Regions from separate parts of the Shewanella sp. 38A_GOM-205m genome, predicted to be linked through region 1. Evidence: predicted binding sites of a transcription regulator. Region 1 holds the regulator's gene; the other holds the start of a gene.

Region 1 (4,341 bases):
CAGTTCCTTGGCGGTTATCTGTTTGCCGAAGGCCTGCATGGCGGTGCCTGTCTTGCCATGGATCACTATGTCCAGATGGGCAGCGATTGGGCCTATGGCAATAGCACTGCCCTTGAGCGCCGGGAACACCCCTTGAAGTCCGGCGCCGTTGGGCTGATGACAGGCGGCGCAACGCGCCATATAGATCTGTTCGCCAAGCGCCATGGCCTCATCATGGCTCATGGTCTCACTGAGGGCCGCCTGAGCTTCTTCGGCGGCCGTAGCCGCGGCTTGTTTCTGTTCCGCCATCCAGGCGTCAAACTCATCTTCTGCCAGTACCTTCACCACAATCGGCATAAAGCCGTGGTCTTTACCGCAAAGCTCGGCACATTGGCCGCGGTAGATCCCCGGTTTGTCCACCCGGGTCCAGGCTTCGTTAATAAAACCGGGATTGGCGTCTTTTTTGACGGCAAAGGCGGGCACCCACCAGGAGTGGATCACATCATCTGAGGTCATCAGGAATCGGACTTTGCGATTGATGGGCAATACCAAAGGCTTGTCGACTTCAAGTAAGTAGTGCTCGCCCTTGGCTTCCTGGCCTTCTATCTGGGATCTCGGCGTTGCCAATATGCTGAAGAAGTCGATGTCTTCGCCGAAATAGCTGTAGTGCCATTTCCATTGCGAGCCGGTGATCTTGACCGTCAGGTCGGCATCACTGGGATCTTCCATGGCAATCAGCGTTTTGGTTGCGGGGATTGCCATCAGGATCAGGATTAAAAAGGGGATAAGCGTCCAGGCAATTTCTACCTTGGTACTTTCATGGAATTGGGACGCGACTGCCCCTTTGGACTTCCTATGGTTGATCATGGCGTAGATCATCACGCCGAATACGACCAAACCTATGGCGCAACAGATATAAAGAATGATCATGTGCAGGTGATACACCTTGCCACTGATCTCAGTTACCCCTTGAGTCATATTCAAGGGCATATCTGCCTGAGCGCCTGGAGACAACAAGCTGACGCACAACAAGGTCAGCAAAACACACAGCCATTGCTTCACAAGACATCTCCTCTGTCAATTGCATTCGCAACTACAAAGAAGAGTCACACAGTAAGTCTTTGCTCTATGCAAACTCTTCAGTTCCCAAAAAAGCAACGATGACTTCAAAGTGCGGCGGCGGTTTCACTTAGCTCTAGGTATACAGGTGGTGACCACTGTTGCACTTACCGCTGAATATACTCAGCATTTCCGGCGACGGCACCACTCGTTATGAACCGAAATGGGGCGGTCAACCTACGACGAATTGCATGGAGATAACACAATCGTTGTTCTTACATTACTTGTAGATTAAATATTGATCAAGATCACGATGTTTTCTAACTATATGAAAAAAAAGCGTCTGTTAATCCAGAGGTGAATTCTGTGTGAGTAGCATAGCTGCGCGGTTTGCCGCCGATTGACAGGGGAAGGCATTGCACCAAAAAGGCACAGAAAAAAGGCCATCCCAGGGATGGCCTTTAAACACAATCAATGGATGGAGTGGGTAAGTTCGTTGAGGTGGTTATCCACCTCTTTCGCCTGCTGTCCCGTTTCCAACACTATGCCCATGGCTCTGGCGTTACGGGCGACCAGCTGCAATCGGCGGTTATCACGGGCATCCAGGCTGTCTATCCAACTGATCACTGCACTGGAGGTGCCGTTGGTCAGGGCTCTTTCCGTTGCCCACAAGGCTTCTACTTCATCCTTGGTGCGCACCAAGAGTACTCTATCCATTCTGACACCGGCCCTTGCTAAGGTTTCTTTGTAACCTATGCTGGCCGGGGCGTTAATCAAGACTATCCAGCGTCCCTGTTGACTCAATTGCGCCAATTGAGGGCAGAGGCGCAATAATTCCTGACGTCCCTGGCTATGGCTGGCCAAGCTGGAGATACCGGTATGTTGCCAAGGCTGATTGCCGGCAATACCGGTGTCTGTCCACAGGCCTGGGTGTCTTGGGGCGTTGCCAGTCATTATGCTCATAGCCAGTCTCCATTGCGTATTATCCCTACCGCCAGTCCTTCAATGGTCAATGGCTGGAAAGTCAGGTCGACTTTGATTGGGGAGTAAGCCTCGTTCTCGGCATGTAGATAAACCACATTACCTTTCTTTTCAAAGCGTTTCACAGTTACATCGTCTTCAACCCTGGCCACCACGACTTGACCGTTACGGGCTTCCTGTACCTTGTGAACCGCCAGGAGATCACCTTCGAGAATACCTATGTTCTTCATGCTGTCGCCGCGTACCCGTAGCAGAAAGTCGGCATTGGGGTGGAACATGCCAGGGTCGACCTGGTAATACTGCTCAACGTGTTCCTGTGCCAGTATGGGTTCACCGGCGGCAACCTGACCAATCAGGGGCAAGCCTGTTTCTGACTCCGCTTGTTCATCATGAGGCAGGCGAATACCACGAGAGGTGCCTGGCATGATCTCAATACAGCCTTTCTTGGCCAATGCCTTGAGGTGTTCCTCGGCGGCATTGGCGCTCTTGAAGCCCAGCCGGGTGGCAATTTCGGCCCGGGTTGGCGGCATGCCGGTGTCGGCTATATTGCGTTTAATCAGTTCCAGAATCTGTGCCTGGCGCGGTGTCAGTGGTCTCATGGTGATTCCTGTTTTTTCATACAGTACCTGTCAGTATATACAGTATTTTTGTCAGTGCAAGTATTAACCAAAATTGAAACTTTTAGGGAGCGGATAAGTAAGCCATTCGGTGCTTTGGTTTTAACGGCTTGTCTGATGCAGCATGGGGAGTTCAAGGCATTGGCCAGAGGAACTGCCGGGGCCGGTTCGCACCTTCCCTAGCTAAGGTTCAGGAAATTCTGGTATTCTATTGGGCTATTGATTGTGGCTCAGACACTGAAAAAACATGTCCAAACAAGATTCATTCTGGTTTAAATCTCTTCGCTGGCTCCAAAGCAAGCTGGTGCATACCACTGTGGTGCCTCAGGATCCTTTCGCCGATTTGAACCTGGATCCGGCCAAGCCGATGGCCTATGTAATGAAGACGGAATCTGTCAGTGATATTGCGGCATTGGCGGAAGTCACCCGTAAGTTTGGTTTGCCTTGTCCTTATGAGGCACTCAAGGTTGATGATATTACCGTTCCCCGAGTCGTCTGCCTGGAAGGAGCCAAGCCCCTATTCGGCAAGCGCAAGAGCAACAAGCCATTTCTCAGCTGTTTCACTTCTCTGCTGAACCTGCATCAGGCTAATCCACAACTGGATATTCAATTGGTGCCAGTGAGCCTCTATTGGGGCCGCACTCCGGGTAAGGAAGATGACAGCATGCGTGCCGCCGTATTTGAGCGGGAAAATCCCACTTGGCTGCGCAAGTTTCTGATGATCCTGTTTCTGGGGCGCGACAACTTTGTGCAGTTTTCCAATGCCGTGTCGTTGCGGCTGATGGCCGATGAACATGGGACCGACAAGGCTATTGCCCATAAGTTGTCACGGGTGGCCAGGGTACATTTCCGCCGGCAACGCAAGGTGATGACAGGACCCGTGCTGCCCAACCGTCAGGCTCTGTTCAATGAGTTGCTGCGCTCGGAAACGCTGAAAAAGGCGATTAAAGAAGAGGCCGCTGCCAAGAAGATCCCCGAGGCCAGAGCCAGGGAGATGGCGGAAGAATATCTCGATGAGATTGCCGCCCACTATTCCGACAGCCTGGTGCGTATTGCCGAGCGGATCCTCACCTGGTTGTGGAACAAGCTCTACAAGGGGATCAACATCAAGGGCGCCGAGCAGATACGCCAGCTGCACCACGATGGCCATGAGATAGTTTATGTGCCTTGCCACCGCAGTCATATGGATTACCTGCTGCTCTCCTATATTCTCTATTTTCAGGGTATGGTTCCGCCCCACATAGCCGCCGGTATCAACTTGAACTTCTGGCCCGCCGGGCCCATGTTCCGCCGCGGTGGTGCTTTCTTCATCCGCCGCAGCTTCAACGGTAACAAGCTCTATACCGCTGTGTTCCGCGAGTATCTGGATCAGCTGTTTGCCAAAGGCTATTCGGTTGAATACTTCACCGAAGGTGGTCGCTCCCGTACCGGACGGCTGTTGTCACCCAAGACAGGGATGCTGGCGATGACAGTTAACTCTGTGCTGCGGGGCATTGAACGGCCGGTGACTCTGGTGCCTGTGTACCTGGGCTACGACCATGTCATGGAAGTGGCCACTTACCACAAAGAACTCAGCGGCAAGAAAAAGCAGAAAGAATCTGTTTGGCAGGTGGTTGGCGCCTTGCGTAAGCTGGGCAATTTCGGTCAGGGTTATGTGAACTTTGGTGAGCCTGTGACGCTGCAGAATTTCCTCAGTGAAGCGGCG
Region 2 (4,341 bases), on a different contig from region 1:
GCCCTCTGGCGGCAACAGCATAAAACGGGCGCCACCGAGATTGATTTCGCCATAATTGACCTGATATTCGGCGGTGTGGGGTGCCAGGGGGCTGGTCTGCGCCCATAACGGCAAGGGCAGTAACAGTATCAAAAGTAGAAGCGAACGGATCAAAGGCAGTCTCCTGTGGTTAAAACGGCATGGACAAGACCAGAGTGGCCATGTCCGGCCGCCACTCATATTCAGACAGGGCAATTCTGCCTTGGTTCACTTGTACGCCTTCGCTGCGCAGCAGGCTCATCTGTAGCTGAAACGGATGGGTGTCCTTGGCAAAGGAGATTTTCCCCTGACTGTTGATAACCCTGTGCCAGGGCAGTGCCAGGCTGTCCGGCGCCTGTTTCAGTGCCCGGGAAACATAGCGGGCCCGTCCGGGCAAGCCGGCATAGTCGGCAATTTTGCCATAGCTTGCCACCCGACCTTCGGGGATCAGTGCAACTATGTGCCAAATCTTCTGCATTGGACTTAGTGGCGGGGCGCTCGTTTCCGGGGTCATCTTGGCTCCTGATGCTATTGGCGCAAATTATAATACCATTCCATAGCGGAGGTTACTCACTTGGCAAAAGTGCCTTGGCGGCTCTGCGCTGCACACGCAAGGTTTGCCTTTTGATGCTTTTTCGCCATAATGGCGCCCATTGAACGCCAAGTCGAGTAAATTGAGAATATAACCCTATGGCAATTATGGATATTTTGACAGTTCCCGATCCCAGGCTCAAGCGTAAAGCCAAGCCTGTTACCGAAATAGAAGCCGTGCAGTCTTTCATCGATGATCTGTTGCAAACCATGTATCACACAGACGATGGTATCGGCTTGGCCGCGACCCAGGTGGGCAGTGAACACGCGATAGTCGTCATTGATATCTCAGAAGAGCGCAATCAACCTCTGGTGCTGATCAATCCGCAGATCACTGAGTCCAGCGGCGAATTTATCGGTGAAGAGGGCTGTTTGTCCATTCCCGGTTATCGCTCCAAGGTAAAACGCTTCGAGTCGGTCACTGTCAGCTATCTGGATCGCCAGGGCCAAGCCCAGACGATCCACAGTGATGGTTTCCTGGCCATAGTGCTGCAACATGAAATCGATCATCTGCACGGCAAGGTATTTATCGAGCATCTCTCCCGCCTTAAACAGGAGATGGCACTGAAGAAGGTGCGTAAGTTTACCGCCTAAGCGATAGACTTAAGTTGGGCTTCGCTGCAGCTTGGCAGTTGCAGCGGCAGCTCAAGCAATATGCTCAAACCGCCCTGAGGCCGGTTGACCGCTTGGGCCGAGCCGCCCAGGAGCTGCATACACTGGCGCACAATCGCCAACCCCAGCCCATAACCTCCCTGAGAGCAGTGACGCGCTTCATCCAAACGGGTGAAAGGGTTGAACAAGGCTTCCAGTTGCTCTTTGGGGATCCCGGGGCCATTATCGCTGACACTCAGCTGCAGTCTGCTATCACCCAATTTGTCGTCACCCAGCTGAGATACCTGGATTTCCACCCGGCAGGTTTCACCGGCATATTTGAGGGCATTGCGGCAGACATTTTCCAGCGCTCGCTTCAAGTAGGCCATATCGGTATGCAAAGTTTGCTCATCAATGTGGGCCTGTGCCCAGACTATGCTTTGCTTGGGGCCAGACTCAAACTCCAGATCCTGCAACAGTGAGCGGCGTAATTCTGTCAGGGTAAAAGGCGCTGCCGTCAGCTTGATGAAGCCGTTGCTCAGGCGGCTGAAGTCTAAAATAGTGTTAATCAATTGCGCCATCTCTTCACCCTGGCGTCTTAGCCTGGCAAGCGGTTGTTGATGTTCCTCCCCCAAGCGATTTTCCAACAGGTGTAAGGCCAGCTCCTGCCGGGCAAGGGGAGTGCGCAGTTCGTGGGAGACATCCCTCAGTAACCGCTGCTGGGTCTGAATGCTCTTTTGCAGCTGCTCGGCCATATGGTCAAAGTCGGTCGCCAACTGGAAAAACTCCGGCTGCTTTAGTGAAAAATGACCGGCAATCCGGGTATCGAGTTGACCCTGTGCCAGCTGACGGGTGGCACTGCGCAATAAACTCAGCGGCTGGATCAGATAGCGGCTCAACAGACGACTGAACAACAAGAGCACCAGTAGTCCTACCAGGATACGGATAAGCCAGAGGCTTTTATCCAGTTGCTGCGCCGGGTGTAAAGAGGCGTTGAGCTGCACCACCAAGAGCAGGGGATTATCCGGCTCCAGGCTATTGCGTAATGGCAGACCTATCAAAGGTTTTTGCACCCTGTCCCCCATAGGCTGCTGCAACTGCTTGAGGAAATTGAGTTTGTAAACAAAGTGCGGGTGCATTTCCCGCTGACTCACCGCCTGCTGCTTGCTATCCAGCACATAGAGTACAAATGCCTGACGCCCCTCCCAATCCGCCAGTCCGGCTAGATCGCCCCTGACGATACAGTCGTTGGCCTCATCGGCCAGTTGCTGTAACTGGCTTTGGGTTTGCTGGGGCAGCAGTAACAAGCGGTTTAGCAACATGGCTTCAATACCACTGGCGAGCAGCAGGATAAGCAGTAATGACACACCAAAATAGCCAAACAGTCGCCATTGGAGTTGGGAAAACAGGCCGGAAAAGGGCAACAAGGCAAGCTCCTGAATTATTCGCTGAAGTCGAGAATATGTTTCGATAATCATTCTCATTTATTCTATCTCGGGTTAAGGCTTTGGCGCCAGCACGACTTGTCAGTTGGCTAAAGTTCGTTATACTGTATAAAAATACAGTATCGGTGTTTTTCATGTCTCTTTCAGCCAAAACTCACTCTGTAAAATCTGATCCAGCAAAATCTCAGGCCTTGAACGGCCTGCTGGAGCGCCGGGATCTCTGGTTGGGGCCGGGCAGTCAGGGCAAAACATTGGGGTATCCCAGTGGTTTTGAAAGATTGGATGCGCAGCTCAGTGATGCAGGGTGGCCAAGGCAGGGCATTTGTGAACTCTTCAGTCAGTCTCCTGGGCACGGGGAACTCAGCCTGTTGTTGCCTTTGATGCGTTATTTACTGCCGGCTCAGTGTGGCTCTCATTTCGAAAGAAATCATTCGGCAACAAGTCAGTCCGAAAAAAATCAGTCCAAAAGAAATCAATTTAGAGGGGATGAGTCCAGAGATGCCATGATAATGCTGATAGCGCCGCCACTGCAGCCGCTGGCACAGAGTTTTGCCCAGCACGGTATTGCCGCCGAGCGTATTTTGTGGCTGGAGTTAACCCAGCGTAAAGAGGTGCTCTGGGCCATGGAGCAAGGGCTGAGCAGCGGCGCCTGTCCCCTGGTGCTGAGTTGGCTGGACAAGCTGACACTGAGTGAGGCCAGAAGGTTGCAACTTGCCGCAGAGCAGGGCAAGGCGCTGGGAATTTGCCAGTTGCCTATGGCTCAGGCAGACAGCAATCATCCTGTCACCCTAAAGCTGGCTATCAGCGCGGCTGGCGTTAATACCGCCAGGCTGCAAATTTTAAAGCGTCGCGGTGGTTGGCCCGTCCCTGAATTGCATCTGCGTGGCTTGCCGGCACTGGCGCTTGAACTGCCCCATGTCGAGCCAGGCGTGGTAACCCTGAGAAACGGCAAGGCGGGTCTCAATCATAGTTTAAGTAACTCAACAGATTCAATTGAGCCAAACCATTCCGGACGCAAGGCCAATGGCACTGTGCTTCACGGCTCTGGTTTACATGGCACTGGTTTTCATAGCACTGTGTTTTATGGTAACGTGCTTCATGGTCCTTGGGGGATGGCGCAGTCAACGACGGTTGCATCCAATGAATGCGCGCCTAATCCCTGGACGGTACGGCAAGAGTCAAACAAGCCCGCGGGGCTTTTTCAAAGCGCTAATCCGCAAACGGTCAATCCTCAAACCACTCAAAGCCATACAGCTCAGAGCCAAGCCGATCAAAGCCATACAGCTCAGAGTCAAGAGGCTATCTGAGATGCCCCAGGTATGGATGGGAGTCTGGTTTCCACAGCTATTGCTGCAATATCAGCGTTATCGTCTGGCTATGCTGGGCAATATGGCGGGCGCTATGACAGGTACTATGACCGACACTATGACTGGAAGTATGACAGGCAGTGGTGCGGCTCAGGTTCAAACACGCGCTCAAACTCAGCCCCAAACCCAAAATCAGCCAAAAGCAGTGCCAACCGCTGCGGCGTCAGAGCCTTTTGATCCCCAAGTCCCCATGGCCTTGTATGACAGCCGGAAGCTGGTCATACATTCGGCCTGTCCCGCCGCTCAAGCAAAAGGCGTTACAGCTGGGATGAGTGTCGGCAGCGCTCAGTCGCTGCTCGGAGAGTTGCAACTTTGGCCACTGCAGGAGG

What was found. The regulator LexA, encoded in region 1, represses DNA repair genes until DNA is damaged. The targets are predictions, from matches to a motif close to TACTGTATNNNNATACAGTA.
Region 2: N512_RS0102120 (ImuA family protein) is a predicted target of LexA. The motif match lies at 2,748-2,767, and genes of this name have one in related genera.

What each region holds. Positions count from the first base shown of each region.
Region 1 covers NZ_JADP01000026.1:45,309-49,649, forward strand. The annotation lists partial or broken gene coxB (cytochrome c oxidase subunit II) at 1-1,041, opposite strand, end outside; gene N512_RS23145 (cell division inhibitor SulA) at 1,510-2,001, opposite strand; gene lexA (transcriptional repressor LexA) at 1,998-2,618, opposite strand; gene plsB (glycerol-3-phosphate 1-O-acyltransferase PlsB) at 2,884-4,341, shown strand, end outside.
Region 2 covers NZ_JADP01000002.1:78,898-83,238, reverse strand. The annotation lists gene N512_RS22015 (DUF3108 domain-containing protein) at 1-150, opposite strand, end outside; gene N512_RS0102135 (MGMT family protein) at 170-532, opposite strand; gene def (peptide deformylase) at 709-1,203, shown strand; gene N512_RS22010 (HAMP domain-containing sensor histidine kinase) at 1,200-2,627, opposite strand; gene N512_RS0102120 (ImuA family protein) at 2,780-3,952, shown strand; gene N512_RS0102115 (Y-family DNA polymerase) at 3,954-4,341, shown strand, end outside.